2 regions of the Tsukamurella soli genome follow, and region 1 is predicted to be linked to the other one. Evidence: predicted binding sites of a transcription regulator. Region 1 holds the regulator's gene; the other holds the start of a gene.
What was found. Region 1 encodes LexA, which represses DNA repair genes until DNA is damaged. Its sites were predicted from a motif close to CGAACANNTGTTCG; they were not measured.
Positions count from the first base shown of each region.

Region 2: the regulator LexA is predicted to act here: its motif matches at 11,514-11,527, upstream of cofD (2-phospho-L-lactate transferase).

Region 1 is NZ_BAABFR010000031.1:7,271-22,024, reverse strand. It holds gene hflX (GTPase HflX) at 1-1,438, shown strand, start outside; gene ABD908_RS11730 (LysR family transcriptional regulator) at 1,470-2,306, opposite strand; gene ABD908_RS11725 (DMT family transporter) at 2,427-3,356, shown strand; gene lexA (transcriptional repressor LexA) at 3,340-4,080, opposite strand; gene ABD908_RS11715 (LysM peptidoglycan-binding domain-containing protein) at 4,777-5,067, shown strand; gene nrdR (transcriptional regulator NrdR) at 5,325-5,792, shown strand; gene hrpA (ATP-dependent RNA helicase HrpA) at 5,826-9,821, opposite strand; gene ABD908_RS11700 (aminotransferase family protein) at 9,820-11,055, shown strand; gene ABD908_RS11695 (DHA2 family efflux MFS transporter permease subunit) at 11,081-12,691, opposite strand; gene ABD908_RS11690 (MarR family winged helix-turn-helix transcriptional regulator) at 12,813-13,316, shown strand; gene ABD908_RS11685 (hypothetical protein) at 13,436-14,656, opposite strand.
Region 2 is NZ_BAABFR010000073.1:10,624-25,377, forward strand. It holds gene ABD908_RS18985 (long-chain-acyl-CoA synthetase) at 1-1,607, shown strand, start outside; gene folP (dihydropteroate synthase) at 1,613-2,503, shown strand; gene ABD908_RS18995 (glucosyl-3-phosphoglycerate synthase) at 2,500-3,414, shown strand; gene ABD908_RS19000 (DivIVA domain-containing protein) at 3,491-3,874, shown strand; gene ABD908_RS19005 (DUF3117 domain-containing protein) at 4,038-4,205, shown strand; gene ABD908_RS19010 (putative RNA methyltransferase) at 4,283-5,158, shown strand; gene glgA (glycogen synthase) at 5,655-6,827, opposite strand; gene glgC (glucose-1-phosphate adenylyltransferase) at 6,916-8,133, shown strand; gene ABD908_RS19025 (NUDIX hydrolase) at 8,298-8,855, opposite strand; gene ABD908_RS19030 (coenzyme F420-0:L-glutamate ligase) at 8,861-10,219, opposite strand; gene cofD (2-phospho-L-lactate transferase) at 10,216-11,283, opposite strand; gene ABD908_RS19040 (WhiB family transcriptional regulator) at 11,662-11,925, shown strand; gene ABD908_RS19045 (metallopeptidase family protein) at 12,368-12,835, opposite strand; gene ABD908_RS19050 (DUF3499 domain-containing protein) at 12,961-13,527, shown strand; gene ABD908_RS19055 (phosphomannomutase/phosphoglucomutase) at 13,575-14,754, shown strand, end outside.

The DNA.
Region 1 (14,754 bases):
GGACTCCGTACCTGCTGTACACCGCATCGACCCGCTGGGCTGGGAGCCCGCGGAGTCCGCGCCGACCATCGGCGAGCTGCAGCTCGAAGAGAGGTCCTCGCTGCGCCGTGTAGGCGGCCTGTCCACCGAACTCGACGACGTCACGGAGGTCGAGTACCGGCAGCTGCGCCTCGAACAGGTCGTGCTGGTCGGCGTCTGGACCGAGGGATCCGCGGCGCAGGCGGACTCCTCGCTGGCAGAGCTCGCCGCGCTCGCGGAGACCGCCGGGTCGATCGTCCTGGACGGCCTGATCCAGCGCCGCGACCGGCCCGACCCGTCCACCTACATCGGTTCGGGTAAGGCACACGAGCTGCGCGAGGTCGTGCTCGCGACGGGCGCAGACACCGTGATCTGCGATGGCGAGTTGACGCCGGCGCAGCTGAACGCCCTGGAGAAGGTCGTGCGGGTCAAAGTGATCGATCGAACCGCGTTGATCCTCGACATCTTCGCCCAACACGCCACGTCGCGGGAGGGTAAGGCGCAGGTCACCCTGGCGCAGATGGAGTACATGCTGCCCCGGCTGCGTGGTTGGGGCGAGGCGCTGTCGCGGCAGGCCGGCGGCCGCGCTGGCAGCAACGGCGGCGTGGGCCTGCGCGGGCCCGGCGAGACCAAGATCGAGACCGACCGACGCCGGATCCGTGAGCGGATGGCCAAGCTGCGCAAGGAGATCCGCGGCATGAAGCAGGCGCGCGAGACCAAGCGCGGCCAGCGGCGCCGCAACCGGGTGCCCGCCGTCGCCATCGCCGGATACACCAACGCCGGCAAGTCGAGCCTGCTCAACGCGCTCACGGACGCCGGGGTGCTGGTCCAGAACGCGCTGTTCGCGACCCTCGACCCCACCACCCGCCAGGCGCGCCTCGACGACGGCCGCGACGTGGTGTTCACCGACACCGTCGGCTTCGTGCGGCACCTGCCCACGCAGCTGGTCGAGGCGTTCCGGTCGACGCTCGAGGAGGTCGTGGACGCCGACCTGCTGCTGCATGTGGTGGACGGCTCCGACCCGATGCCCGAGCAGCAGATCGCCGCGGTCCGCGAGGTGCTCCGCGACGTCGCCGGTGAGCAGGACCACGCCCTGCCTCGCGAGCTGCTCGTGATCAACAAGATCGATGCCGCCGACCCGACAGTGCTCACCCAGCTGCGGCACGCTCTGCCCGACGCGGTGTTCGTCTCGGCCCAGACGGGTGACGGCATCGACGCGCTGCGTGCGCGCATGACCGAGTTGCTGACCGCCGACGACGTGGACGTGGTGATCCGCGTGCCCTACGACCGCGGCGACGTACTCGCGCGGCTGCACGCCGCGGGGGCCGTGGTGTCCACCGAGCACGAGCCCGACGGCACGCGAGTCACCGCGCGGGTCCCCAGTGCTGTAGCCGGTGCGCTGGAGCCGTTCGCCGTCTGACGAAGCTGCGCCGTGGGTAGAGGTGCCGGCGTCAGGGCTCGGCGAGGGCTGCCACGTCCCGGCGGACGGCGCGCCGGACCCGCTCGGGCACCCGCTCCGAGAACGACACGGCCAGCGCCAGTGGTGCGGGTGCCGGAAGTCCGTCCATGGGGCGTATCCCGTCGACGGCGTCGATCTCGGGCAGCAGCGTCACGCCTAGGCCCGACCGTGTGGCCGCGTACAGTCCTGCGAGGTTGGCCGCCTCGGCGACCACAGTGGCACCGCCGGGCAGAGCGTGCGCCGCGCCCGTGGCGGGCGCGCGGAGCACGCACGGCGCGTCGAAGACGATGATGGGCAACGGGCCGGCACCGGCGACGAAATCCTTTGCGGCGTACCAGCACAGCGGTAGCGTCCCCACCGCATCCGGATGCCCGGCGGGTGCGAGGAACACCGCCACGTCCGCCGCCCCCGCGCCGATCGCGTCGGCGACGTACGCGCTGCGGTCCAGGCGGAACTGCGCGCTGTAGCCGCCGGGCAGTTCGCTGAGCAGGTTGCTGAGCACTGGGATCAGGTGGTCGGCACCGTGCTCGATGGTGGCCACGACGAGCGTCTTGCGTGACGGTGCAACAAGCGTGCTCACGGCCTCGTCGTGTGCGGCCAGGATCCGCTCCGCAGCGGCGAGCAGGCGCTCGCCGTGCTCGGTGAACCGGATACCGCGCCCCGCCTTGGCCACGACCGCCGCTCCGGTCTCCTTCTCGATCCGGCGCAGGTGCGCGCTCACCGTGGACTGGGTCAGGTGCAGAGTCGCCGCGGCGCGGTGCACGCCGCCGCAGCGGGCCACAGCCACGACGCTGCGCAGGGGGAGGATATCGAGCACGGGATCGCTCACAGCCACCAGTATCACCCATCGGAGCGACCGATGTACCGATTCGATCGATTGATATCCGCGATTGATCGTGATCGCAGATCGTCGTTGGACGACAGCGGGATCGGGCGACACGATCGGGGCATGAGACTTTCACCTGTCGTCGCAGTCCCGCTCATCCTGCTGTGGGCATTCGGCTACCCGCTCGGCGCATTAGGGGTCGCCGCGATGAGCCCGATGCTGCTGGTGTTCCTACGATTCGGCCTGTCCGGCATCGCGATGGCCGTCGTGGTGCGGGCGACGGGGCGGCGGTGGCCGTGCGGAGCGGCGCTCCGGCATGCCGTGGTCGCCGGCCTGCTGGGCCAGGCCGGCCAGTTCATGGGGCTGTACCTCGGACTCACCGCGGGAGTCCCCCCGGCCGTCGCGGCGCTCGTGATCGCCGTGAACCCGGTAGTCACCACCCTCGCTGCGCGGATCACGTTGGCGGAGAAGCTGACCGGCCGTAAGGTGGTCGCAGCTGCCCTCGGTCTCGCCGCCGTCGTGGCGGCCTGCTGGTCGGCGGTCGGCCACCTCACTCATGCCGGCGCCGGTATCGGCTTCACGCTGCTCGGGCTCGCCGGCCTGGTCTCCGGCGGCCTCTACCAGCAGCGGTTCTGCCGTGGGGCGGACCCGATCACCCTCAACGCTGTCGGCCTCATGTCCTCCGCGCTACCGGCCGGGATTGCTGCGATCGCGACCGGCCTGGCGGTGCCGCACCCTGTCCGCGCCGTCGAGGTCCTCGCCGCGATGGTCGTGCTCAGCTCGCTGGTCGCGACCACCCTCTACGTCCGCGCGATCGCCCAGGCGGGAGCGGTCGCGGCGGCGTCGGTCTTCGCGGTGATTCCGTCGGTGACCGCGCTCATGACGTACGCCATGTTCGGTACCCGCCCCAGCCTCGGCGCCGTCGTCGGGCTTGTGCTCGGCGCCGCGGCGTGCGTGGTCACCTCGGGGGTGGGCGGCCACGGCGCACGGCGGGTGATCCGACGCGCCGCGCTACGGGCCACCGGACAAGGCCCGGTCAGATCCGGCGCATGACCGCCACGATCTTGCCGAGGATCACCGCATCGTTGCCGTGGATCGGATCGAACGCCGGGTTGTGCGGCATCAGCCACACGTCCCGCCCCGTGCGCCGGAAGGTCTTCACCGTGGCCTCGCCGTCGAGCATGGCGGCCACGATGTCGCCGTTGTCCGCCACCGACTGCTGGCGTACGACGACCCAGTCGCCGTCGCAGATCGCGGCGTCGACCATCGACTCGCCGACCACCCTGAGCAGGAACAGCGACCCCTCGCCGACGAGCTCGCGCGGCAACGGGAAGATCTCCTCGACCGCCTCTTCGGCGAGAATGGGCCCCCCCGCGGCGATCCGGCCGAGCACGGGCACGAATGCCGGCTCCGGCATCCGGGTGTCGTCCTCCATCACCTTCTGGATCACCTTGGCGGTGCGTTCCTCGGCGCCGTGGACGTTCACCGCCCGCGGACGGTTGGCATCGCGCTGCAGGAAGCCGAGCCGCTCGAGCGTGCGCAGCTGGTGCGCGACGGACGACGTCGACGTGAGACCGACGGCATCACCGATCTCGCGGATGCTCGGCGGGTAGCCGCGCTCGCGGACCGACTTGCGGATCACGGTGAGCACCTGCTTCTGCCGGCGGGTCAGGTGGTCCTCGGACACCGGTCCGTCGGCGTCGACCGCGCGGCGGCCGCCTCGATACCGCTGCTTCGGGGTCTCGATCTCGCTCACGTCGTCCTCCCCGTCCTGCATGGGATTCCCCTCCTCTTGGGTCGCATGTCCTGGGCTTGAGGGCCACCTTCTCGCGGTCTCACACCCCTGTGCTGTCGATCTCACTGTAGCCGAACATCCGGACCGTGACAAACATCTGTTCGAGAAATTTCCGCGCGTGTCTTCCGGAAACCCTCGACCTGTGGTAGATATCGAACAGACATTCCTTCGAACATCGGGGCGAGATCGCATCCGGGTTCGCGGTAGCGGTCGAGCGGTCCACCGAAACTTGTCGGTGGGTGCGGGTAGAACGACTGCATGACCGCAAGGAACCACCCATCCGGCAGGAGGACGAGCATGACCACCACCATCGATCGCACCGGCATCGCTGCAGTTCAGGAGCACATCAATGATCTTCCGCTGAGGGATCCGCGCCGTGCCCCCGCACGGAGCCGGGCGATGTCCCCGCGCCTGGCGCAAGCGCGGGCAGAGCAGTCCCGTCGTGGGGAAGCTGTCGGCACCGTGTCTTCGTCCACCGGTGCGAAACAGCTGTCCGTCGAGACAGGTCGAACGCCTGACCGGTGCGATCGGGATGCCGCGATCGCGGGTTGGCGAGCCGAGCGCGGAGTTCGAGTCGAACGGCTGGCACGCTCGGCTGAGCGGCGCGCACGGCAGCGGCGGCGGGTATCGCGGGCGGGCGGATGTGCGCGCCGCGGGCAGCCTTCGGTGCGGGTGTGCGTGACGGTCGGCGTTGCGGCACTGCTGCTCGCGCTCGGACTGGTGGGTCTCGCGGGCCTGGCCGGTGCGGGCGAGACGGTGGCGCGGGGGCAGGTCGCCGCAGCGGACCCCGCGATCCGTGACCAGACGTCGCTCGTGACGGTGCGCGCGGGCGAGACGCTCCCCGACGTCGCCCGCGCTGTGGCCGGCGGGCACCCGGCGTCGGCCGTCGCGCAGGAGATCGCCGAGATCAACGGTATCGCCGACGGTCACGTCATCGCCGGCCAGACGCTCGTCGTCCCGCGGTACTAGGTCCGATCCGAGCAGACGGGAGAACAGAGATGACGGAGGCACGAGGCATGGGATGGTTCGGAGGCCGGGTCGCGGCAGGCGTGCGCCCGGTCGGGGAGCGTCGTCTACAGCTCGTCGTCGGTACCGCGCACGCGGATTGCTCGACGGTCCTACCGTTTCCGGGGCGAGTATCCTCGAGCCCGACACTCGGCCCGCGCCGTGCCACCGCCGTGGTGCCGCACCGGCGGCGGCCCGAGGCCGACGGTGAGGGTGAGCGCATGCATTGTCCGTTTTGCAGGAACGAGGACACCCGTGTGGTCGATTCCCGCGTGTTCGACGACGGTCAGGGGATCCGCCGCCGCCGTTCGTGTGCGAACTGCGGGCGCCGGTTCACGACGGTCGAGAGCGCGGTCCTGGCAGTGGTGAAACGTAACGGCGTCACCGAGCCGTTCAGCCGCGAGAAGGTGATGAAGGGCGTACGCCGTGCGTGCCAGGGACGCGACGTCTCGGAGGCGGCGTTGCAGCGCCTCGCGCAGCAGGTGGAGGACGCGGTGCGGTCGAGCGGCGCAGCGGAGGTCCCGTCCCACGAGGTGGGGCTCGCGATTCTCGGTCCGCTGCGGGACCTCGACGAGGTCGCGTATCTGCGGTTCGCGTCGGTCTACCAGGACTTCACCACGATCGAGGACTTCGAGGCGGCTATCCAGGCGCTTCAGCGCGATCGCGCGAACCGCGCCACCCGAGCCTGACGAGGGGCAGTTCGAGGCGGTGCGGGGCCACACTCAGGCGGCCTCGGCGATCACCGCCAGGATGCGTTTCTCCGACACCGATCCGGCGGTGCCGAGCGACTGGGCGAACAGGCTGATGCGCAGCTCCTCGATCAGCCAGTGCACGTGCTCGTGCAGGGCGTCGCGGCGGCTCTCGGGTAGGGCGTCGAGGCGGGCCCCGAGCGCTGCGTAGATCCGGTCGAGTACGACGAGGCCGCGGTCGTCGCGATCGAGCGACCCCGGGAGTGCGGCGAGGCGCAGGTCGGCCCCGCGTGCGTACCTCGGCATCCGCCGCAGGTGTGTCCCCGCGGTGGCGGCGACGAACCCCGGCAGTAGCAGGCTGTCGAGCTGTTCGGCGACATCGTCGGCAGCGTCGCGGGCGGGTGCGCCGTTCTTGATCGAGGCGATGCGGCCCCGCGCGTCGGTGGCCGCGGCGATCGCGTCAGCCGCGCACGTGAGGTACTCGAGCTGCGTCTCGCCTAGTCGCGCGCGGACGGTCGCGGCGAGCTCGGTGAACTCGGCGGGCGTCCACGCGAGTGGCGCGGTGGCACGTAGGTCGGTGATCGCGCGTCGGCGGCAGTCGGCGAGGAGCTCCTCGGGCGTCCGGTACGGGCCCTGCGACAGGGCGATCCGCTGCTTGGGCCCGAGTGTGCGGAGTGCCGATTTCGGGGCGGCGGGCAGAGCGACCTCGAGCAGCCGGTCCAGCCCGGCAGCGGTCGACGCGCGCTGCGCGGCCTCGGTGGCCACGATGCGCACGCCGGCACCGTCGGCGGTGGCGTACAGCGCGCCGAACCCCTCGACCGTCCGCCCGTCGACCTGTGTCTCCACCCGGCGCGGGACGTCGCCGAGGGTCTCGGCGGTCCACGTGGTGGCGGGTGGCCGTTCGAATCTCGACGTCCGCCGTGACAGATCCTTCTGGACCTCCCGGCCCAGCCTGCGCTTGAGTGCGTCGAGGTCCTTGCCCTCGGCGAGGACCTTGCCCCTCTCGTCCACCACCCGGAACGTGACCCGCAGGTGCTCGGGGAGCTCGGCGGGCCGGAAGTCCCCCGGCCGAATCACTGTCCCGGACAGCTGTGTCAGCTCGCGCGCGAGACCGTCGGCCAGCGGCTCGCTGCGCGCCGCGAGTCGTGCCATCGCGGCGGCAGCGAAGTCGGGCGCCGGTACCACCTCGCGCCGCAGTTGCTTGGGCAGCGTCTTGATCAGTCCGGTGGCGAGCTCGTCGCGCATCGCGGGTACCAGCCAGTCGAACCCGTCCGCCCGCACCGACGCGAGGTCGCGGACCGGGATCTCGGCGGTGACCCCGTCGTCCGCGGCCCCCGGCTCGAACCGGTACTTCAGCGGGACCTCGATGCGCCCCTGCAACCACGCCGTCGGGTACGCCTCCGCGGTCACGTCGTCGGCGTTGTCGGTGAGGACGGTCTCCTCGGTGAAGTCCAGCAGCGCCGGGTCCGCGCGGCCCGCCTTCTTCCACCAGCGGTCGAAGTGCGCCGCCGACACGATGTCGTCGGGCACGCGCCGCTCGTAGAAGTCGTACAGCGCGTCCTCGTCGACCACGATGTCGCGCCGCCGCGCCTTGTCCTCGAGGTACTCGGCGTCCTCGAGCAGCGCCCGGTTGCGTGCGAAGAACGCGTGGCGCGTGCGCCATTCGCCCTGGACCAATGCGTGCCGCAGGAACAGGTCGCGCGAGAGCACGGGGTCGATCGACCCGTAGTTCACCGTTCGATCGGCGATCAGTGGGACGCCGTACAGCGTGACGCGCTCCTGCGCGAGGACCGCCTCCCGCTTGGTCGACCAGTGCGGCTGCGAGTAGTGGTGCTTCGCGAGCGGGCCCGCGATCTTCTCGGCCCACTCCGGCTCGATGCGTCCCACCGTCCGCGCGAACAGCCGCGACGTCTCCACCAGCTCGGCCGCCATCACGAATCGCGGCGGCTTGCGATACAGCGCCGAACCGGGGAACACCAGGAACTTCGCGCCCCGCGCCCCGAGGAACTCGCGGGACTCGCCCTCGCGCAGACCGATGTGCGACAGCAGCCCGGCGAGCAGCGCCTGATGGATGTCGTCCAGGCGGGCGCCGGCATCGGGCTCGGGCAGCTCCGGCACCGTCCACCCGAGATCCCGGCAGATCTGGCGCAGCTGTCCCTGCAGGTCCTGCCACTCCCGGATGCGCACGTAATGCAGGAACTCCCGCTGGCACGTGCGTCGGAACGCGCTGGAGCTGAGCTCGTTCCGACGCTCGCGGAGGTAGCGCCACAGATTCACGTACGCGAGGAAGTCCGATGCGGGGTCCGCGAACCGGGCGTGCTTCTCGTCGGCGGCCTGGCGATACTCGCTGGGCCGCTCTCGCACGTCCTGGATCGACAGCCCGGCGACGATGACCAGCACCTCCGGCAGGCACCCTGCCTCGCGGGCGGCGACCAGCATGCGCGCGAGCCGCGGGTCCACGGGCAGGTCGGCCAGCTGGCGCCCGATGGGGGTCAGCGAACGGTGCGCGGCGTCGGCGTCTGCGAGGGCCCCGAGCTCCTCGAGCAGCGCGACACCGTCACGCACCGCCCGTGGGTCGGGCGGCTGCACGAACGGGAACGCCGCTACGTCGCCCAGGCCGAGCGACGTCATCGACAGGATCACCGACGCCAGATTGGTGCGCAGGATCTCCGGGTCGGTGAACGCGGGACGTGCCTCGAAGTCGTCCTCGGCGTAGAGCCGGATCGCGATGCCGTCTGAGGTGCGCCCGCAACGGCCGGAGCGCTGCCGCGCCGACGCCTGCGAGATCGGCTCGATCGGCAGGCGCTGCACCTTGGTCCGTACGGAGTACCGGGAGATGCGCGCCGTCCCGGGATCGACCACATATTTGATGCCCGGCACCGTCAACGAGGTCTCGGCGACGTTGGTGGACAGCACGATCCGGCGCCCCGCGTGCGGCGTGAACACGCGGTGCTGCTCAGCGGCGGAGAGACGGGCATACAGGGGGAGGATCTCCACGTCGGGCCGCAGGCGGGCGGACAGCGCGTCGGCGGTGTCGCGGATCTCGCGCTCGCCGGACAGGAACACCAGCACATCGCCGGGGGCCTCCCGAGCCAGCTCGTCCACCGCGTCGCAGATCGCGGTCACCTGGTCGCGCGGCTCGCGAGCCGTGTCATCGTCGTCACCGGGACCCGCGTACTCGTCGAGCGGCCGGTACCGGACCTCGACGGGGTACGTCCGGCCACTCACCTCGATCACGGGGGCGGGTGTCCCGTCCGGCGCGGCGAAGTGCACGGCGAAGCGCTCGGGTTCGATCGTCGCCGAGGTCACGATCACCTTGAGGTCGGGCCGGCGCGGCAGGATCTGCCGCAGATAACCCAGAATGAAATCGATGTTGAGGCTGCGTTCGTGCGCCTCGTCGATGATCAGGGTGTCGTAGTCGCGCAGCAGCCGATCGCGGGTGAGCTCACGCAGGAGGATGCCGTCCGTCATCAGCTTCACCGCGGTGGTGGGCCCCACCCGGTCGGTGAACCGGACCGCGTAGCCGACGGTGTCGCCCAGCTCCGTCCGCGTCTCCTCGGCGATCCGCTCTGCGACGCTGCGCGCTGCGAGACGGCGAGGCTGCGTATGGCCGATCATGCCGCGCACACCGCGGCCGAGCTCGAGGCAGATCTTGGGCAGCTGCGTCGTCTTGCCGGACCCCGTCTCACCCGCCAGGATCACCACCTGGTTCTCCGCGATCGCCTTCTTGATCTCATCCCGCCGGGCGCTGACCGGCAGCTCCTCCGGGTAGTCGATCGTCGGGATCGCCGCGGCCCGCGCCGCGAGGCGGGCCTGCGCGCTGCGGATCTCGTCGGCGAGCCGGGGGAGTTGCTTGGCATCGGCGCGCCTGAGCCGGGCGGACAGCCGGGCGTGATCGCGGATCGTGACCGCCGGCGCTTCGCGGGTGCCCAGCTCGCGCAACAGCTCCCGTTTCGTGGGTGTTACGGTCTGCGCGGCGGGGGGCGCGCTGGTCGGGTCCGGTCTCACTTGCTCTAGTTTATCTCCCATGACTTCCTCAGCGTTGTGGCACGGTTTCGCAGACATGGGTGCGGTCGAACGGGACGGGGCGTTCGTCGTCGCACGGGGTGAGGACTCGTACATCTGGGACACCGACGGTAACCGGTACCTGGATGCGACCGCGGGTCTATGGTTCACCAACGTGGGCCACGGCCGCGCCGAGGTGACGAACGCGGTGCGCGACCAGCTGCTCAAGGTCGCGCACGTCAGCGGCTTCGGCGACATGGCGACCGACATCACCGTCGCCCTCGCCGACCGGCTGCGTGACCTCGCGCCCGTGCCGGACAGCAAGGTGTTCTTCACCTCCGGCGGGTCGGACTCCGTCGACACCGCCATCAAGCTGGCCCGGCGGTACTGGGTCGAGGTCGGCAAGCCGGAGAAGAAACTCATCGTGGGGCGCACCAACGCGTACCACGGAATGCACGTGGGCGGGACGAGCCTCGGCGGTATCCCCGCCAACGCGGACGGTTACGGCGGGGTGCTGTTCGACGACACCGCGACGGTCGCCTGGGACGACGCCAAGGAGCTGCTGGGGCTGATCGAGCGGGTCGGCGCCGGGCAGATCGCGGCGTTCGTCGCCGAGCCGGTGATCGGGGCGGGCGGGATCATGCCGGCGCCCGAGGGGTACCTGCGCGAGGTGCGTGAGATCTGCCGCGAGCATGACATCCTGTTCGTGGCCGACGAGGTGGTCACCGGCTTCGGCCGCATCGGTGGTGCGTGGTTCGCCTCCAGCCGGTTCGAGCTCGAGCCCGACCTGATGACCACCGCCAAGGGGCTCACCAGCGGTTACGTCCCGATGGGCGCCGTCTTCGTCGCTCCGCGCGTGGCCGAGCCGTTCTTCGCGGGTGGTGCCTGGTTCCGCCACGGCTACACGTATGGCGGCCATGCCGCGGCGGCGGCCGCCGCGATGGCGGTGCTCGACATCTACGAGCGCGAGAACCTGCTCGAGGCCGCGCTGCGTGTGCAGGACACCCTCGCCCGCGAGCTGCGGCCGCTTGCCGACCACCCCAAGGTCAAGGAGGTCCGGGCCGGAGTCGGTGCGGTGGCCGGCGTACAGCTGAACGATCCGGCCGAGGCGGCGGCGATGGTGAAGAAGCTGCGCGCGCAGGGGGTCTCGGGCCGCGCGGCGGGCTTGGGCACGCTGCAGTACTCACCGGCGTTCGTCACCACCGACGAGCAGATCTCCGAGATCGCCACGGCCACCCGGCGCGCGCTGGACGCGTAGCGCGCCTCGCTCACTGCGTCTGCGCTCACTGCGTCTGCGCAGTAGCGCCCTCGACGTCACGGTCACGCGGCCCGGTGGGAATCAGCGCGGTCGACACGAGCCCGACGAGGAGGAATGCGGTCGCGATGACGCCGCAGATCGTGAGGCTGTGGGTCATCGCGTCGCGTGCCGCCGACGCGGCCGACGCGGTGTGCGGGTCGCGTGCGAGCCCCTTGATCGCGGCTCCGGCGCTGGCGGTGACCGCCCTGCTGAGGTCGCCGGCCCGCTCCGGCGGGGTACCGGCGGCGAGCAGACGACCGTTCAATGTGGAGCTGAGCGCGCTGAAGAACGTGGTGGTCAGCACTGCGATCCCGAGTGCGGAACCCAGCTGGCGGAACGTGCTCTGGATCCCGGACGCCTGCCCGGAGCTGAGCTCCGGGATGTCCACGAGCACCACGTTGGTGACTTGGGCGGTGGCGAACCCGACACCGACGCCGTAGACGAAGAGGACCAGACCGATATGCCAGAACCGGTTGTCGGTCGCGGCCAGGAGGGCGAGTCCCGCGAGCCCGATCGCCTCCAGAGCCAGGCCGATCCGTACCAGGCTCAGGGGTGACACCTTCTCGGCTGCCCCGAAGCTGGCGCCGCTGGCCACGAAGCTGCCGAGTGCTATCGGGACGAGGGCGAGCCCGGCTGTCACGGCGGAATAGTTCAGGGTGAACTGCAGCCACAACGGAAGTACCGCGACGATCCCGAACTCGCCGACGCCGATGATCAGCGTGGCGATGTTGCCACTGCGGAACGAGCCGATGGAGAAGAGCCGTACGTCCATCAGCGCCGAGTCGGGTCGCGCGCCCCTGGTGAGGGCCCGTTGGCGCAGCGTGAAGGCCATGAGCAGTGCCGCCGCGAGGACGAACGCGATGAGCACGGGTGAGATCCGGCTGCTCCAGGAGTAGCCGAATATGCGCGCCGGGGACGAGGTGGTCACCCATCCGTAGTTCCGCCCCTCGATCAGCCCGAAGGCCAGGAGGCCGAGCCCCGTCACCGACAGGACCGCACCGATGATGTCCACCTTCCCGCCGCGCGGCGCCGAACGGTCGAGAAAGAGGAACGAACCGACCAGGATCACCAGCGTGAGCGGGATGTTCACTCCGAATGCCCATCGCCACGACACGTGTTCCGACAGCCATCCGCCGAGTAGCGGCCCCAACGCCGCTGCCGCTCCGATGGTCGAGCCCCAAACCGCGAACGCCTGACCGCGGGCCTTACCGGTGAACGAGGCGTTGAGCAACGCCAGCGAGGTAGGAAGGATGAGCGCCGCGCCGGCACCCTGGATGAAGCGGGCGAGGATCAGGTAGGTCCCGTCGGCGGCGACCCCGGCCAGCAGGCTCGACAAGCCGAACACCACGACCCCGGTCACGAACACCCGCCGCGCGCCGAGGATGTCGGATGCGCGGCCCACCACGAGCAGCAGGGCCGCGAAGATGATCGCGTACGACTCCTGGATCCATTGAGCCTGGGCGGAGTCGACTCCGAGATCGCCGATGATGGACGGCACGATCACGTTGACGATCGTGGTGTCCACGACCACGATCGCCACGCCGAGCGCGATCGCTATCAGACCCAGCCATCGTCGAACGTCGGACGGGACACCCATCGTATACCTCCATGGTGAAGTTACTTTATGGTGAAGGTATCGGTGGGTGGATAGCCTGTCAAACGTCGTGCGTGTTAGCTGGGACGCGTGATCGATGGACGAGCAGGGGAGGTACGCCGCGATGGGTAGGGAGAATCCCAGGGGTGCGGCGAACGCGGGTGTCGACGATGTCGGCTCGTGTCGGGATCGATTGATCGAGGAGTTGCGAACATATGGGGCCGCGTACAACCAGCTCGGTCGGGTGTACGCGACCTGGCAGGAGCTGCATGCCAGCGACGCGCAGGCACTCATGGAGATCGTCTACGGGGAGGAGCGGGGCGAACCGCTGACTCCTGCGCGCCTCGGTTCGGCGATCTCCTTGTCGTCGGGGGCCACCACCGCGCTGCTCAATCGACTCGAAGCGGCTGGGCACATCGTTCGCAGCAGGGAGAGCGTCGACCGGAGGGTCGTCACTCTGCGCACCACCCAGACGGTTCATCGTCGCGCAGAGGAGTTCTTCGGGCCGCTATCGGAGAGGTTCGACGCGATCATGTCGGAGTACCCGGACGACGAACTCGAGCGGTTTCATCGGCTGCTCACCAGCCTGCAGGTGACCATGCAGGACTACGTCGCAGAACGAAGCTGACCTCGTCGCGACGGCGACGAATCTGCCTGGAACGGCGCTGCGTGGACCGGGTCGGCCTCGTCGGCGGAGCTTGCGACTGCCCCACCTCAGGGGTTCGCCTGGAACGCTTCTGCGCGCAGTTAGTTCTTGCCGCCACCGCGTGCGCCGCCCGAACCCGATGCGCCCGAACCGGTGCTCTTCGACCCGCTGTCCGTCGCGCCGCCGTTCTTCGATCCGGTGCCGCTGCTGGTGCCGGAGCCGCTTGCGGCCGCCTTCGACCCGGTGCCGGCCGCCTTCGACCCTGAACCGGTAGAGCCGCTGCCGGTCGACCCGGCGCCCGTCGTGCCGGTGCCTGTGGCCGTGGAGTGCGTCCGCGTCGTGGTGCCGGTCGAGCTCGAGCTGGTCGATGCGGTGCCGGTCGAGCTCGTGCCGCTGGAATCGGCCGCCGCGGCGGTGCCGGCGGTGGCGGAGACCGCCGCCTCGGTCGCGTTGGTGGTGGCCGTGGACGCCGTCGTGCTGTCCGCAGTCGCGGTGAGCGCGTGTGCTGCGGGAACCGCCGCGACGTCGGCGGTCGACGTGGTGCCGACGGCCGGAGTGGCGCCCGACTGCAGGTCCGAGACCAGCGCCTGGATGGCGGTGGAGTCGGTGGTCGCGATCGTCGTCGGCAACGAGGTGATGGCGGTGAACGCCGTACTGACCGTGTCGACCGCCGTGCTCGGTATCTCCCCGGCCTCACCCGTGAGTACGAGATTGAGCAGAGTGACCGGCAGTCCGATCAGCGCACCGCCCTCCGTGAACAGGGTGCCCACCACCGTGTTCACGTTGGCGAACGGCAGACCCGCGACGGTGACGGCATCGCTGACCAGGGTCGAGAGGCTCGCCGCTGGGGTGGCGTCCGAGACTGCGACGTCGGACACCGTCGTGTCGGCGTCGGCGGTCGCCGGCGGCGCGGACGTGGAGGCGAGGCTGATCGGCGAGGCGCCGAGGTCGCCCAGCAGGGTGTTGATCGTTGCGAGGTTGGCGGTCAGCAACTCCGCGGGCTCGCCGAGCAGCGCTTCGGCAGCCGTCGGGATCGCGAGGAAGGCGGTGGTGATGTCTGCGAGGTCGCCGGCCACCACGTCGTTCAGGACGGTGCTCGGCAGGTCGACGACGGAACCGTACACGGCCCCGAGTGCGGTGTTGATGGCGCTCAGGTCGGCGAGTGGGATCCCGGCGACGGCCACGGCATCGGACAGGATGGTCGACGCCGATGCGAGAGTGATGCTGGTGGTCGTCGCGGACGCGGACGCGGGCGCGACCGTGACGGCTGTGACGGTGACCGTGGCGGCGACGGCGACGGCGGATACGAGTTGACGTTTCATGACACGCCTCTCAGAGGGGATCTGCGCGATCAGACACTCGGAAATTAGCAGAGAATGGGCGCCACCGTAGGGTTACGCGAGCTGGGCGGACCGGTCCA
Region 2 (14,754 bases), on a different contig from region 1:
GGATCCGGTACGGCGAGGCGAACGCCACCGTCAACACCTACGCGCGGGTGCTCGCCCAGCGCGGCGTGAAGACGGGCGATGTGGTCGGCGTCGTCATGCACAACCACCCCGACACGGTGCTGGTGATGCTCGCCATCGTGAAGCTGGGTGCCGTCGCAGGCCTGGTCAACTACAACCAGCGCGGCACGGTCCTCGGGCACAGCCTGAAGATCCTCGACACCGGCACGATCGTCACCGACGACGAGGATCTCGAGGCGTTCGACTCCCTCGACCCGGCCGACACGCCCGCCGACGGGGTGGTGCTGACGGCGCGCGAACTCGCGGACCGGGCGCGCGAGCTGCGGGCCCAGGACCCGTCGGCCACCGTCGACCCCGAGGTCACGGCGACCTTGCCGGCGAGCACCAGGGCGTTCTACGTGTTCACCTCGGGCACCACGGGCCTGCCCAAGGCGTCGATCATGACGCACTACCGGTGGCTGAAGGGCATGTCGGGCTTCGGTGCCACCGGCGTGCGCATGCGCTCAGACGACGTCATGTACTGCGCGCTGCCGCTGTACCACAACAACGCCGCGCTGGTCGCGCTAGGATCGGTGCTGGTCAGCGGCGCCACGCTGGCGATCGGCCGCAAGTTCTCGGCGTCGCGGTTCTGGGACGAGGCCGCGCAGAACTCGGCCACCATGTTCATCTACATCGGCGAGATCTGCCGATACCTCCTCAACCAGCCGCCCAAGCCCACCGATCGCTCGAACACGATCCGGGCGATCACCGGCAACGGCATGCGGCCCGAGATCTGGCAGGAGTTCACGCGGCGCTTCGGGATCGACCGGGTGGTGGAGTTCTACGCCGCCAGCGAGACCAACATCGCGTTCCTGAACGTCTTCAACTTCGAGGGCACCGTGGGACTGTGCCCGCTGCCGCACGCCGTGGTCGCCTACGACGTCGACACGGGCGGCCCGCTGCGCGACAGCGCCGGCCGGCTCCGCCGCGTGAAGAAGGGCGAGAACGGCCTGCTGCTCACCAAGATCACCAAGGGTGCCCCCTTCGACGGCTACACCGACGGTGACGCCAACGAGAAGAAGCTGGTGCGGGGCGCCTTCGCAGACGGCGACGTGTGGTTCGACACCGGCGACGTGGTGTGCAATCAGGGCTGGTTCCACATCGCCTTCGTCGACCGCCTCGGCGACACCTTCCGGTGGAAGGGCGAGAACGTGGCCACCACCGAGGTCGAGAGCGTTCTGTGCGCATCGCCACAGGTGGAGGGCTCCATCGTGTACGGCGTCGCGATCCCGGGCGCAGACGGCAAGGCCGGCATGGCGGCCGTGCAGCTCGCCGGCGGCGAGCGGTTCGACGGTGCCGCGCTGGGCGCGCAGGTGGCCGAGCACCTGCCGTCGTACGCGGTCCCGCTGTACGTGCGGCTGGTCGATTCGCTCGCGCACACCTCGACGTTCAAATCCCTCAAGGGCGACCTGCGCAAGCAGGGCTTCGCCGACAGCGGCGACGACCCGCTGTACGTCTACGTCGGTGGCACCGACGGCTACGTGGCGGCGTATCCCGAGTATCCCGCCGAGCTGGTCGCAGGCAAGGTGCCCACCGCGGTGAAGGCATAGCGAGGATGACGGCCGCCGGTCCGTCGCTGCGGCCCCGCCCCACGCTGTGCGGTCGTCCGGTCCCAACGGACCGGGCGCTCGTGATGGCCATCGTCAACCGCACCCCCGACTCGTTCTACGACCGCGGCTCGTACTTCTCCGGCGACGCCGCGCTGGCGCGTGTCGACGCCGCGGTGGCCGAGGGCGCAGACGTGATCGACGTCGGGGGCGTCAAGGCGGGGCCGGGGCAGGAGGTGGACGCCGAGGAGGAGATCCGCCGCACCGTCCCGTTCATCGCCGAGATCCGGCGGCGCCACCCCGGCCTGCTGATCAGCGTGGACACGTGGCGTGCGAGCGTCGCCGAGCAGGCCGTGGAGGCCGGTGCGGACCTGGTCAACGACACCTGGGCCGGCGCCGACCCGGACCTCGTGCGCGCGGCTGCGGCGACCGGCGCCGGCCTCGTCTGTTCGCACACCGGCGGCGCCCAGCCGCGCACGCGGCCGCACCGCGTGCGCTATCCCGACATCGTCGGGCAGGTGCGCGACCACCTCTCCCGGGCCGCCGACGGGGCGCTCGCGGCGGGTGTCCGGGCCGACGGAATCGTGATCGACCCCACCCACGATTTCGGAAAAAACACCCACCACGGGCTCGCACTGTTACGCGATGTGGACGTTCTTGTTAAGACCGGTTGGCCGGTGCTCATGGCGCTGAGCAACAAGGACTTCATAGGGGAGACTCTTGGTGTCGGCCTGGATGACAGGGTGGAAGGCACCCTCGCCGCGACGGCACTGGCGGCCCACGGGGGCGCCAGGCTGTTCCGGGTACACGAGGTGGCCGCAACGCGTCGGGTGGTGGAGATGGTGGCGTCGATCGACGGCCATCGACCACCGTCCCGCACGGTTAGGGGACTCGCATGAACTTCATGACCCGCACCTACGAACGACCGCAGTGGAACGTGGACGACCTGGTCGCCGCCAAGCGCGGGCGCACCGTGTCGGTGGTGCTGCCCGCGCTCAACGAGGAGGAGACGGTCGCCTCGGTCGTCGCGTCGATCCGCCCGCTACTGGGCACGCTGGTCGACGAGCTGATCGTCCTCGACTCGGGGTCGACCGACCGGACCATGGCGGAGGCCGCCCGCGCGGGCGCCACCGTCTTCACCCGCGAGGAGGCCGTGCCCGGGCTGCCCCCGGTTCCCGGTAAGGGCGAGGTGCTGTGGCGCGGCGTCGCGGCGTCGACCGGCGACCTGATCGCGTTCGTCGACTCCGACCTGATCGACCCCGACCCGATGTTCGTGCCCAAGCTGCTCGGCCCGCTGCTGCTGTGCGAGGGCGTACAGCTGTCCAAGGCGTTCTACCGCCGGCCGCTCAAGGTGGGTGGCACCGAGGACCCCGCCGGCGGCGGACGCGTGACCGAGCTGGTGGCCCGGCCGATGCTGGCCGCGCTGCGGCCCGAGCTGACAACGATCCTGCAGCCGTTGGGCGGCGAGTACGCGGGCACCCGAGAACTGCTGTCGTCGGTGCCGTTCGCGCCCGGCTACGGCGTCGAGATAGGGCTGCTGATCGACGCCTACGACCGCTACGGGGTGGCCGGGATCGCCCAGGTCAACCTGGGCGTCCGGACGCACCGCAACCGTCCGCTGCACGAGCTCGGCGTGATGAGCCGGCAGATCGTGGGCACCATGCTCGGCCGGTGCGGCATCGCCGACTCGGGCACCGGGATCACCCAGTACATGCTGGTCGAGGGGCAGTTCATGCCCGTCACGTCAGAGGTCTCGCTGGAGGACCGGCCGCCGGTGGACTCGTTGGTGCAGGTACGCAAGGCCAGCTGACCCCCGGCCGGACTGCCACGAACCGCCCCGGACGCCGATGCGCCCGGGGCGGCGTCGTGCTGGCACTATGGGTCGCATGGTGATCCTGCTGTACCTCGTCGGCATGGCGGTCGTGGTCGCGATCCTGTACGGCGTGGTCGTGGTCGTGTTCGGCCGCGGCGACGACACGCCGCCGCTGCCCGCCGACGCGACCCCCACAGTGCTGCCCGCCGCTGGCATCACGTCCGACGATGTGCGCGACCTGCGGTTCACCCAGGTGGTCCGCGGCTACAAGCCGGCCGAGGTCGACTGGGCGCTCGAACGCATGGCTCTGGAGATCGACGCCCTGCGTGCGCAGGTCGCGGTGGCGCGCGCCGAGGGGGAGGCCGAGCCGGTCTCCGACACCCCCGCTGGCGTTCGCGACGGTGCTGCGGGGCTCCCCGACGGCGCCGCGGCGGATGGTGGTCGGGCGTCCCACTGACCCCGCCGGGGCCGCGGCTCCCGCCCCACCGGGCCCACTCTCAACCTTCAGTCGAGGACACGACGTCGTTACGCAGGCCGCACGGGCTAGAATCGTAACGGCAGCCGACCAGCGCGGACCGTGAGGTGGGCGTGGTCGGGCGCGAATCTGAAGGGAGCAACGGATGGCGGCGATGAAGCCACGTACTGGGGACGGCCCCCTGGAGGCAACCAAGGAGGGGCGCGGCATCGTGATGCGAGTGCCGCTCGAGGGCGGTGGACGCCTCGTGGTGGAGCTCACCGCGGACGAAGCAGCCGCGCTCGGCGAGGAACTGCGTGGCGTCACGGCCTGACGTGACGATTCTTCCTACATCGTTACATCCCGCGCGAGTTCGCTCGCGCGGGATGTCTCGTTTCCGGGTGGGCCCGCGTGGTTGACTGCCCGGCCGGCCTCGCAGCCGTCACGTCTGCGCTCGCCTGCCCGCACTGCGGTTCCGCGCTCGAACTGGATACCGAGGACGGCGCCGCCGCTCTTCTGTGCGAAGCGGGCCACCCGTTCGACATCGCCCGCCAGGGCTACGTGAGCCTGCTCGGCGGGCGGGGCGCCACCGTCGTCGCCGACGACGCCGACATGATCGCCGCCCGCGCCCGCTTCCTCGCCACCGGGCACTACGACGCCTTTCTCGACGCGGTCGCCGCCGCGACGGCCGGGGCGGTCGACGGTGGCGGCGTGGTGCTCGACTGCGGCGCGGGGGAGGGGAGCTATCTGCTCCGCGCGTTGGACGCGGCGCCCGGCACCGTCGGCATCGGGCTGGACCTGTCCAAGCCGGCGGCGCGCCGGCTCGCGCGCCGCGATCCCCGGGTGGGCGCGGTGGTCGCCAACGGCTGGGACCGCCTGCCCGTAGCCGATGGCGCAGTCGCCGTCGTGCTGTCGGTGTTCGCGCCCCGCAACGCGACCGAGTTCGCGCGCGTGCTGGCGCCGGGCGGCGCGGTCGTCGTGCTGACGCCCACGGCGCGGCACCTGCGCGAGCTGGTCGGCCCGTTGGGCATGATCTCGGTGGAGGACGGCAAGGTGGCGCGGCTGGACGCGACACTGGGGCGCCACTTCGAGCTGGTCGATCGGCAGCGCCTGGACTGGATCATGGAGCTGGCAGCCGACGCCGTCGACGACTTGGTCGCGATGGGGCCCAGTGCCCACCACACCACGCCCGACGCGCGCCGCGCCGCGACGGCTCGGCTGATCGGGCCCGACGGGACGGTCGCCGTCACCGCGTCGGGTCAGGTGAGCGTTTTCCGCCGCGCCTGATCCGGCGCGACATCGCCCTGGGGTCGGCGGTGCGCTCGAAGTCGGGTTGTTGCAGAAGTCGTGTCGGGTTGCCAGGAGTCGGCGCACGGGCACGCAGTCGTCCGTCGGACCGCCGCGCCGTCATCGCCCGTCCCCTTCCAGCCCACGAAATGCCCTGCTCCCCATCGCGTGTCCCCTAACACATGGGCGCCGACAGCCCAGCGGGCACTCAGTGGGTCCGAGGTCACAGCGTGGGCAGGAACCTACGGCCCGCTCGGCGATATCCGCGTTCCTGTCCGGGATTGTCGGCATTCTGCAACGGCCCGATATCGACGCGTGAGCGGCGCACCACGCCGATTCTGTGGGGGCGCGCCGCTCACACGTCGATATCGGGCTCGCGGATCATCGGGGTGTTCCGCGGGTGCGAAGGGTTTCGGGCACGAGCGTCATCAGTGCGCACTGCGAGCGACGGCCCATGGCCACATGCGCCTCCCGCACCGGGAAGCCCGGGCCCGACCTACTTCAGCACCTGCCGGTAGACCTCCAGGGTCTGTTGCGCGATCGATTCCCAGGAGAACTCGTCCGTGGCGCGAATGCGACCCGCCTCACCGAATGCCTTGGCGCGCGCGGGATCCGAGCACAAGGCGTTGACGCCTGCCGCCAGGTCGGCCTCGAACGTGGCCGGGTCGGCCTCGTCGTAGTGCACCAGCGTGCCGGTCACGCCGTCGGCGACCACCTCGGGGATGCCACCCACGTCCGAGGCCACGACGGCGGTGGCGCACGCCATCGCCTCGAGGTTCACGATGCCGAGCGGCTCGTAGACCGAGGGACAGACGAACACCGCTGCGGCGGAGAGGATCTCTCGCACCTGCTCGGTCGGCAGCATGTCCTGCACCCAGAACACCCCGGTGCGCGACTGCGACAGGGCCGCCACCGCGGCCTCGGTCTCGGCGGCGATCTCGGGGGTGTCCGGCGCACCCGCGCACAGCACCAGCTGGATCTCGGGGGCAAACCTGTGCGCGGCCGCCACGAGGTGCTTCACGCCCTTCTGTCGCGTGATGCGGCCGACGAACGCCACGATCGGGCGGTCCGGGTCGACGCCCAGCCGGGTGAGCGGCGAGTCGGGGCCGAAGGTCGGCACCGGCCGCCACCGCTGGGTGTCGATGCCGTTGCGCACCACGTGCACTCGCGAGGGATCGAGCCGCGGGTAGCAGGCGAGGACGTCGTCGCCCATGCCGCGGCTCACCGCGATCACGGCGTCGGCGTTCTCCACCGCGTTCTTCTCGATCCAGGACGAGAGCCGGTATCCGCCGCCCAGCTGCTCGGCCTTCCACGGCCGGCGTGGTTCCAGGGAGTGTGCGGTGAGCACGTGCGGGATGCCGTACAACTCGGCGGCGACGTGGCCCGCGAGGCCCGTGTACCAGGTGTGGCTGTGCGCGACGTCGACGCCGGCGGCCGCGTCCGCCATCCGCAGGTCCGTCGAGAGCATCGACAGTGCCGTATTGGCATCGGCCAGTGCTGGATCCGGGGTCGACACGATCACGTCCGGCTCGTCGGGGCGGGGCACGCCCATGCAGTGCACGTCGACGGTGCACAGTGCGCGCAACCGCGCCACGAGTTCGGTCACGTGGACGCCGGCGCCCCCGTAGACCTCCGGCGGATATTCCCTTGTCATCATCGCCACACGCATGCGCATAACGCTAGGCGGTCGCGGGCAGGGCCGCAGGAATTGCGGCAAGGCGAGATGTCCAGAGCCGTTTCGGGTTAGCGTGGTCCACGTGAAGAGCCAGCCGCGAGTATTGGGGATGGTCCTGGCCGGTGGCGAGGGCAAGAGGTTGTATCCATTGACAGCAGACCGGGCGAAGCCCGCGGTGCCGTTCGGGGGGTCGTATCGACTGATCGACTTCGTACTGTCGAACCTGGTGAACGCCGGGTATCAGCGCCTGTGCGTGCTGACGCAGTACAAGTCGCACTCACTGGACCGGCACATCAGCCAGACCTGGCGGATGTTCGGGTTCCGGGGGGAGTACATCACGCCCGTGCCGGCGCAGCAGCGGCTCGGGAAGCGGTGGTACACGGGCAGCGCCGACGCGATCTTCCAGTCGATGAACCTGGTGTACGACGACGCACCCGATTACATCGTGGTCTTCGGCGCAGACCACGTGTACCGGATGGACCCGTCGCAGATGGTCGAGGCACACATCGCGTCGGGCGCGGGTGTCACGGTGGCGGGCATCCGGGTGCCGCGCGCCGAGGCGAGCGCTTTCGGCTGCATCGACGCCGATGACTCCGGTCGGATCACCCGGTTCCTGGAGAAGCCCGCCGAGCCGCCGGTCACCGCCGACGACCCCACGATGACATTCGCGTCGATGGGCAACTACGTGTTCTCGACCAAGACGCTGGTCGAGACGATCACCGCCGACGCGGAGAACCCCGATTCCGACCACGACATGGGCGGCGACATCATCCCGTCCCTGGTCGAACGTGGCGAGGCGGCGGTCTACGACTTCAAGGACAACGAGGTGCCGGGTGCGACGCCGCGCGACGCGGGGTACTGGCGCGACGTCGGCACCATCGATGCGTTCTACGAGGCGCACATGGACCTCGTCTCGGTGTACCCGATCTTCAACCTGTACAACCGCCAGTGGCCCATCCGCTGCGAGAACGAGAACCTGCCGCCCGCCAAGTTCGCCAAGGGCGGCCTCGCGCAGGAGTCGATGGTGGGCGCGGGCAGCATCGTGTCGGCGGCGACCGTTCGCAACTCGGTGATCGGTGCCAACGTGCACATCGGCGACGGCGCGACCGTCGAGGGCAGCGTGCTCATGCCGGGCGTGCGGATCGAGCCGGGCGCCGTTGTGCGGCACGCGATCCTGGACAAGAACGTCGCCGTGGCGCGCGGCGAGATCATCGGTGTCGACCTCGAACGCGAGCGGCAGCGGTTCAGCGTGTCCGCGGGCGGTGTCGTCACCGTCGGGAAGAACCTCCGGGTCGGCTGATCAGACGGTGACGGGGCGGGTCCGACGGTGTCGGGCCCGCCCCGTCGCGTCGCCGCTCAGTCGAGCTCCGACGGCTCGAAGTCCGTGCAGCCGTACAGGTTGCTACACCCGCAACCGGTCGAGCTCCCGCTCCGGGTCGACGAAGCGAGCCGGAGGGCACATCGTCAGATCCGGGCCAGTGCGGCGCGGACCTGATGCGCCACCGTCGTGCGTTCGGCGGACTCGGGCAGCGCGTCGACGGGCCACCAGCGCAGGTCGTTCGACTCCTCGCTGACCATCAGCTCCGGCAGCCCGGGCTCGCGGGTGAGGGCGAGGAATCGCAGGTCCAGGTGCCGCGTCGGCACGCCCAGCGAGCATCGGATCGGGTGCGTGTGCAGGGTCAGCAGATCCTCCGAGACCGCGATGTCGTCGAGCCCCGACTCCTCGCGGCCCTCCCGCAGGGCCGCGCCCGCCACCGTCGAATCCGTGTCCTCGCAGTGCCCACCCAGCTGCAGCCACTCGCCGACCCGTGGGTGGTGCGTGAGCACCACGTGCGTGCGGTCGGCGTTGAGCAGCACCACCGATGCGGTGATGTGGCCCGGCACGTTGGCCCGCGCGCACCCGTCCGGCTGCGCGTCCAGGAACGCCAGCATGGTGTGCCGAAGGGCGTCGTCGGAGTCGGTGCGGGCGTCGTAGCGCGCGAGGGCGTCGATGGCGGAGGCGTGCAGCGTGACGAAGGACATCCGGGCTACCTCTCGATCAGCATGTCGCCGGGGGCCAGCGGCGCGCGCGGCGAGGCCGGAGTGCGCGGGTAGCCGACGGCGACAGCGCCCGCCGGGCGATAGTCGGCGGGCAGGTCGAGCACGTCGCGCACCACGTCCGGTGCGAAGATCGTCGACCCGATCCAGCAGCTGCCGACGCCCCGCACCGCGAGCGCCACCAGCAGCGACTGCACAGCGGCCCCGACGGCCACCGTGAACATCGTCTCCTCGGCCGCGGTCCGCGCGGCGTCCGGGTACGAGTGGGCACCGTCGGGCACCATGAACGGCAGGATCAGCTCGGGGGCGTCGTACAGCAGGCCCCCGCGGGCCACCCGCCGCGCCACGGACTCGGGGGTACGGCCGTCACCCGTGAGATCGGCCTCCCACTGCGCGCGCATGGCGTCGAGCAGCGCGCGTCGGCGGGCGGCGTCGCGGACCCACACGAACCGCACCGGGTGTGTGTGATGCGGCGCGGGGGCGGTCAGCGCCTCGGCGACCGAGTCGGTGACCAGCTCCGCCGGCACCGGCTCCGCGGCGAACTCCCGTACCGAACGGCGCAGCAGCAGCGCCTGCCTGCGCGCCTCGTCGACCCCGAGGTGGAACAGATCATCCTCGCCCGGGCGGACCAGCCCGCGAGCGGTCGCCACCGGGTCACCCGGCTCAGGCCGCCGCACCGCGAAGCCGCGCACCACAGCCACGGGGGTCTGCCCGAGCTTGCCTTTGACCAGGTCCGCCGCGGCAGCCAGCTCGTCGGCGACGGCGATCTCCGTGACCACGAGGTCGTTGCCGTACGCGTCGGTCGCGCCGGCGTAGCCGTGCAGCACGGCCATCCCCGCGGCGCCGATCGCGGCGTCCGTCTGCCCGTTGCGCCACGCGCGGCCCATGGTGTCGGTGACCAGCACGGCCACGTCCACGCCCAGCCGCTCGGCCAGGCCGGCGCGCATGGCAGCGGCGCTGCCGTCCGGGTCCTCGGGTAGCAGGGCGACGGTGTCCGACGCGACGTTGGACGCATCCACCCCCGACGCGGCCTGCACGATCCCGAGCCGGTTCTCTGTGATCCACGTGCGCCCCCGCGTCGCCAACACGCGCACGGACTCCTCGGCGATCAGCCTGCGGCGCAGTGCGTCCCGCTGCTCGGGGTCCGACGGTGCCGGCAGCACGCGGCCCTCGGCCTTCGAGAAGATCTTGCTGGTGGCCACCACCACGTCACCGTCGGCGAGCCACGGCGCGGCCTCGGCGACGACTGCGGCGATATCGGTGCCCGCGGTGATCTCGCCGATGCCGGTCACGGGCAGGATCTCCAGCCGGGTCGCCGCGTGGTCCACCGGCGCGCAGCGGCCCGTCATGCCAGTCCCACCAGCGCCAGCCCCGCGTCGATCATCGCCGCGGTATGTGTCGGCGTGGTCATCAGGAGCGGCACAGCGGCCACCGGCAGCCCCTCGACGGCCACTGAAGCGTCCTCCTCGGCCACCAGCCAGCCGTCCAGCAGCCCGGTGCCGCTCCGGGGCCCGTAGTACTCGCCGACCGCCTGAGCGGACGTCTGGAGGCCGATCACCTCGAGGCAGCGGTCGGCCATCCCGCGCAGCGGCGCGCCGCCGATCACCGGCGACACGCCCACGACCTTCGCCGAGGTGGTGCGCAGCGCAGCGCGGATCCCACCGACGGACAGGATCGCGCCCACCGACACCACCGGGTTCGACGGTGCCAGGAACACGACGTCGGCCTCCGCGATCGCCTCGAGCACGCCAGGGCCGGCCTGGGCCCGCCCGGCGCCTGCGGCGTGGACACCGTCGGAGTCGCCCTGCCCGGTCCCGACCTGAACGAACCCGAACGTGGGCACATCGGCTCGATAGCGGACCCACCACTCCTCGAAGTGGATTGCGCGCTTGCGGAGTCCATCCCCCGTCGCTTCGCTCGCCCCGTCCCCTGCCGCCTCGTCGGAGATCACGACGTGCGTCTCGTGCCGGGTGTCGGAGGCGGGCAGCAGCCGCACGCCCGGCTGCCACCGGTTGCAGAGCGCGGCCGTGACGTCCGACAGGGGATAGCCGGAGGCGAGCATCTGCGTGCGGATCAGGTGCGTCGCGAGGTCGCGGTCGCCGAGGCCGAACCAGTCGGGGTCGGCGCCGTACGCGGCGAGTTCCTCCTTGGCGTGCCAGGTCTCGCCGGTACGCCCCCAGCCGCGCTCGAGGTCGATGCCGCCGCCGAGCGTGTACATGCAGGTGTCGAGGTCGGGGCAGATGCGAACGCCGTGCATCCAGGCGTCGTCGCCGACGTTCACGACTGCGGTCACCGAGTGCGGTCCCACGGTGTCGGCGTCGCGGGCGGGAAACGGGGTGGCGCCGAACCGTTCACGTGCGCCCTGCAGGAATCTGGCGCCGCCCACGCCTCCGACCAGAACAGTCACCTTCACCGCAACAGGCTAGCCGAGCGGCCGCGTCGGGAGAGACGGGTGATTCCCGGCGACCGGGCGGCAGGCGCGGGTGTGATGGGCGTTACACGTCCAGCTCGTGTCGAGGGTCGTTGTTCCCGTCGGCTGGTGGTATACGGGGGATTTGCCCTCCGGCTTGACCTGAAAGCTGTTCACGTGTGTAATCACAATCGTGTTATTCGCGATCTTGCGATCCGTGGACGACACATTCTCGATCATCCGACCGCCACACGACTGCACACGAACGAGGGAGGCAGGACGGTGATATCCGACGAGCATCGTGAACCGTTCGTACACTTCACCGATGGTGCAGGGCGCAGTGACACCCCGGAGACGCAGGGGCTGGATCGGCGCGCTCACCTGAGCTTGGTGGCCACCGGATTCGACGAGCTGTTCGACGCCGTCGAAGACGAGTGGCAGGACCGCGCGCTGTGCGCGCAGACGGATCCGGAGGCGTTCTTCCCCGAGAAGGGGGGCTCGACCCGCGAGGCGAAGCGCATCTGCCTCGGCTGCGAGGTCAGGTCCGAATGTCTCGAATACGCTCTCGCGAAGGATGAGCGCTTCGGTATCTGGGGAGGGCTGTCGGAGCGCGAGCGCCGGCGCCTCAAGCGCGGCATCATCTGACCTTGCGTCGCCGCCCGTGTAGGTAGCGTACGGACGCGACGAACTCGGTTGTAGTGCTTGAGGTTTCGTAGGCGAGGTCGCGCTCTGCCGGTGAGTCGCTCCGCCGGGCCACGACGGTATCGCCTACGATCCCACGGTCGGCGTCCTCCCGCTCGCCGGTACCTGCCCCTATCAGGGGTCGAATCCTCGGTAGGGAACGGGATCGGCGGCGGGGCATGTCGGAGCTCTTGCGAGGCGACGGTGCGACGGTGGCTCGGGTGGCCCGGACCTCGATGCCGCCCGTACCTTCCCGCGTCCCGACGTCCTCCCTAACCTTCGGTCTCCCGGTCTCCCGCCCCATCGGCGGTCGAACCTTTGGTCGGGAACGGGATTCCCACTGGGGGGACCGACGGACGGTGGGGATCGAGTGCGGGTCGACACCGCCGGCCTCGCGCCGGACCGGCTAGCGCTCCTCGGGCCCCTCGGTGAGGATCTCCTCGGTTACGCCGAGGTAGTCGGAGATCTGGCGGATCAGGACCTCCGTGACCAGCTCCATCAGGTCGGCGTCCGACTTCGCCCGCTTCAGCAGTGGGCGCCGGAACAGCACCAGCCGCGCGCGGGTGTGGTTGCCCCGCTTGTCGATGCCCGGTGGGATCAGGCGGGACAGGGGGATGGGGCCGTCGGCGACCACGTCGTCGGGCCAGACCGTCACGGTCTCGTCCTTCGGCAGGATGCCCGGCACGTCGTCGACGGCGATGTCCAGCTCCGTCAGGCGGGAGTGCCACATCGAGTCGATCTCGGCGTAGGCGTCCAGCACCACCTCGTCGAACTCGTCGGTGCGGCTGCGGTACGCGGGTACCGAGCGTGGGATCAGCGGCGCCCGCATCCCGCGGTCCCGTCGGTCGCGCATCGCGCGTCGCCTGTTGTCCATCACTCCTCGCCGTGTCGTTCGGAGCCACCAGTCTAGTTCCCCGGCGACCGGGGTCGGGCGCCGCGCGACAACCGTCGGTGTGTCCGATGCGGGAAACGCGGTGGCTGCAGGTTAATCTGCTTGGTGTGAATCCCGTCCGTCAGTGCTGCCGTCCCGGCTGTCGGAACCACGCTGTGGCCACGCTGACCTTCGACTATGGGGAATCCATCGCCGTTCTCGGCCCGCTCGCGACGTCCAGTGAGCCGCACTCGTGGGACCTCTGCGAATTCCACGCGAACCGCACGACAGCGCCGCGCGGCTGGGAGATGCTGCGCAACATCCCCGCGGTCAGCGCGCCCGCCGTCGGGGCCAACGCGCTCGACGACGACCTGACCGCGCTCGCCGACACCGTCCGCGAACGGGAGCGGCCCGCCGCCACCTCGTCGGGCGGTCTGCCCCGGATCCGGCCCGTCGGCCGCGACCGCCGGGCGTCGTTCTCGGATTCCGACCCCGCGGCGGTGTCGAACCCGGTCTCCGCGTCACCGTCTGCCTCCGGGCGCCACACCGATCCCCTGCCGGCGGCGAATCCGTTCGGTACGGGCCGGGTCGCGCCGCCGGCGGACCGTCCCGCGACCCCGACGCGGCAGGGGCCGAAGCACGCCGCCCCCACGCGGCGCGGGCACCTGCGGGTGCTGCCAGACCCCGTCGACTGAGCCCCTCCCGCCGCTGTCGGCCCGGACTGGCTATTGTTTGACGGCTGATGTGCGATAGCGGATCGAACAGGGAGGGCGGCGCGGTGCGATCACTGGAGTCGGTGCAGGCGGTCATCAAGGCATACGACGTGCGAGGACTCGTCGGTGAGCAGCTCGACGAGCCGTTCGTGCGCGATGTGGGTGCCGCCTTCGCGGCGCTGATGCGCGGCGAGGGCGCGATACGGGTCGTGATCGGCCACGACATGCGCGACTCCTCGCCGGCCCTGTCGGCCGCGTTCGCGGAGGGAGTGCAGGCCCAGGGGCTCGACGTGATCACGATCGGCCTCGCATCCACGGACGAGCTGTACTTCGCGTCCGGCATCCTCGAGTGCCCCGGCGCGATGTTCACGGCGTCGCACAACCCGGCCGCCTACAACGGCATCAAACTGTGCCGCGCGGGCGCCAAGCCCGTGGGGCAGGAGACCGGCCTGGCCCGCATCTCCCAGCAGGTCGCCGACGGGGTCCCGGCGTACGACGGCGCCCCCGGCGCCGTGAGCGAACGCGATGTCCTGCCCGAGTACGGCGAGTACCTGCGCGGCCTGGTCGATCTCTCCGGCACCCGGGCGCTGACTGTGGCCGTCGACGCGGGCAACGGCATGGGCGGCTACACCGTTCCGACGGTGCTGGGCGCGCTCGGCCAGCTGTCGATCCGCCCGCTGTTCTTCGAGCTCGACGGCAGCTTCCCGAACCACGAGGCCAACCCGCTCGATCCCAAGAACCTCGTCGACCTGCAGCGGTTCGTCGTCGAGCAGGGCGCCGACATCGGCCTCGCGTTCGACGGCGACGCCGACCGCTGCTTCGTCGTGGACGAGCGCGGCGAGCCCGTGTCACCGTCGGCGGTCACCGCGCTGGTGGCCGAGCGGGAGCTGAAGCGCAGCCCCGGCGCCACCGTGATCCACAACCTGATCACCTCGAAGGCCGTCCCCGAGATCATCCGCGAGAACGGCGGCACGCCCGTCCGGACCCGCGTCGGCCACTCCTTCATCAAGGCGACGATGGCCGAGACCGGCGCCGTGTTCGGCGGGGAGCACTCGGCGCACTACTACTTCCGCGACTTCTGGGGTGCCGACTCCGGGATGCTCGCCGCACTGCACGTCCTCGCCGCGCTCGGCGAGCAGGATCTGCCGCTGTCGCAGCTGATGGCGTGGTACGACAGGTACGCCGCGTCGGGCGAGATCAACTCGACCG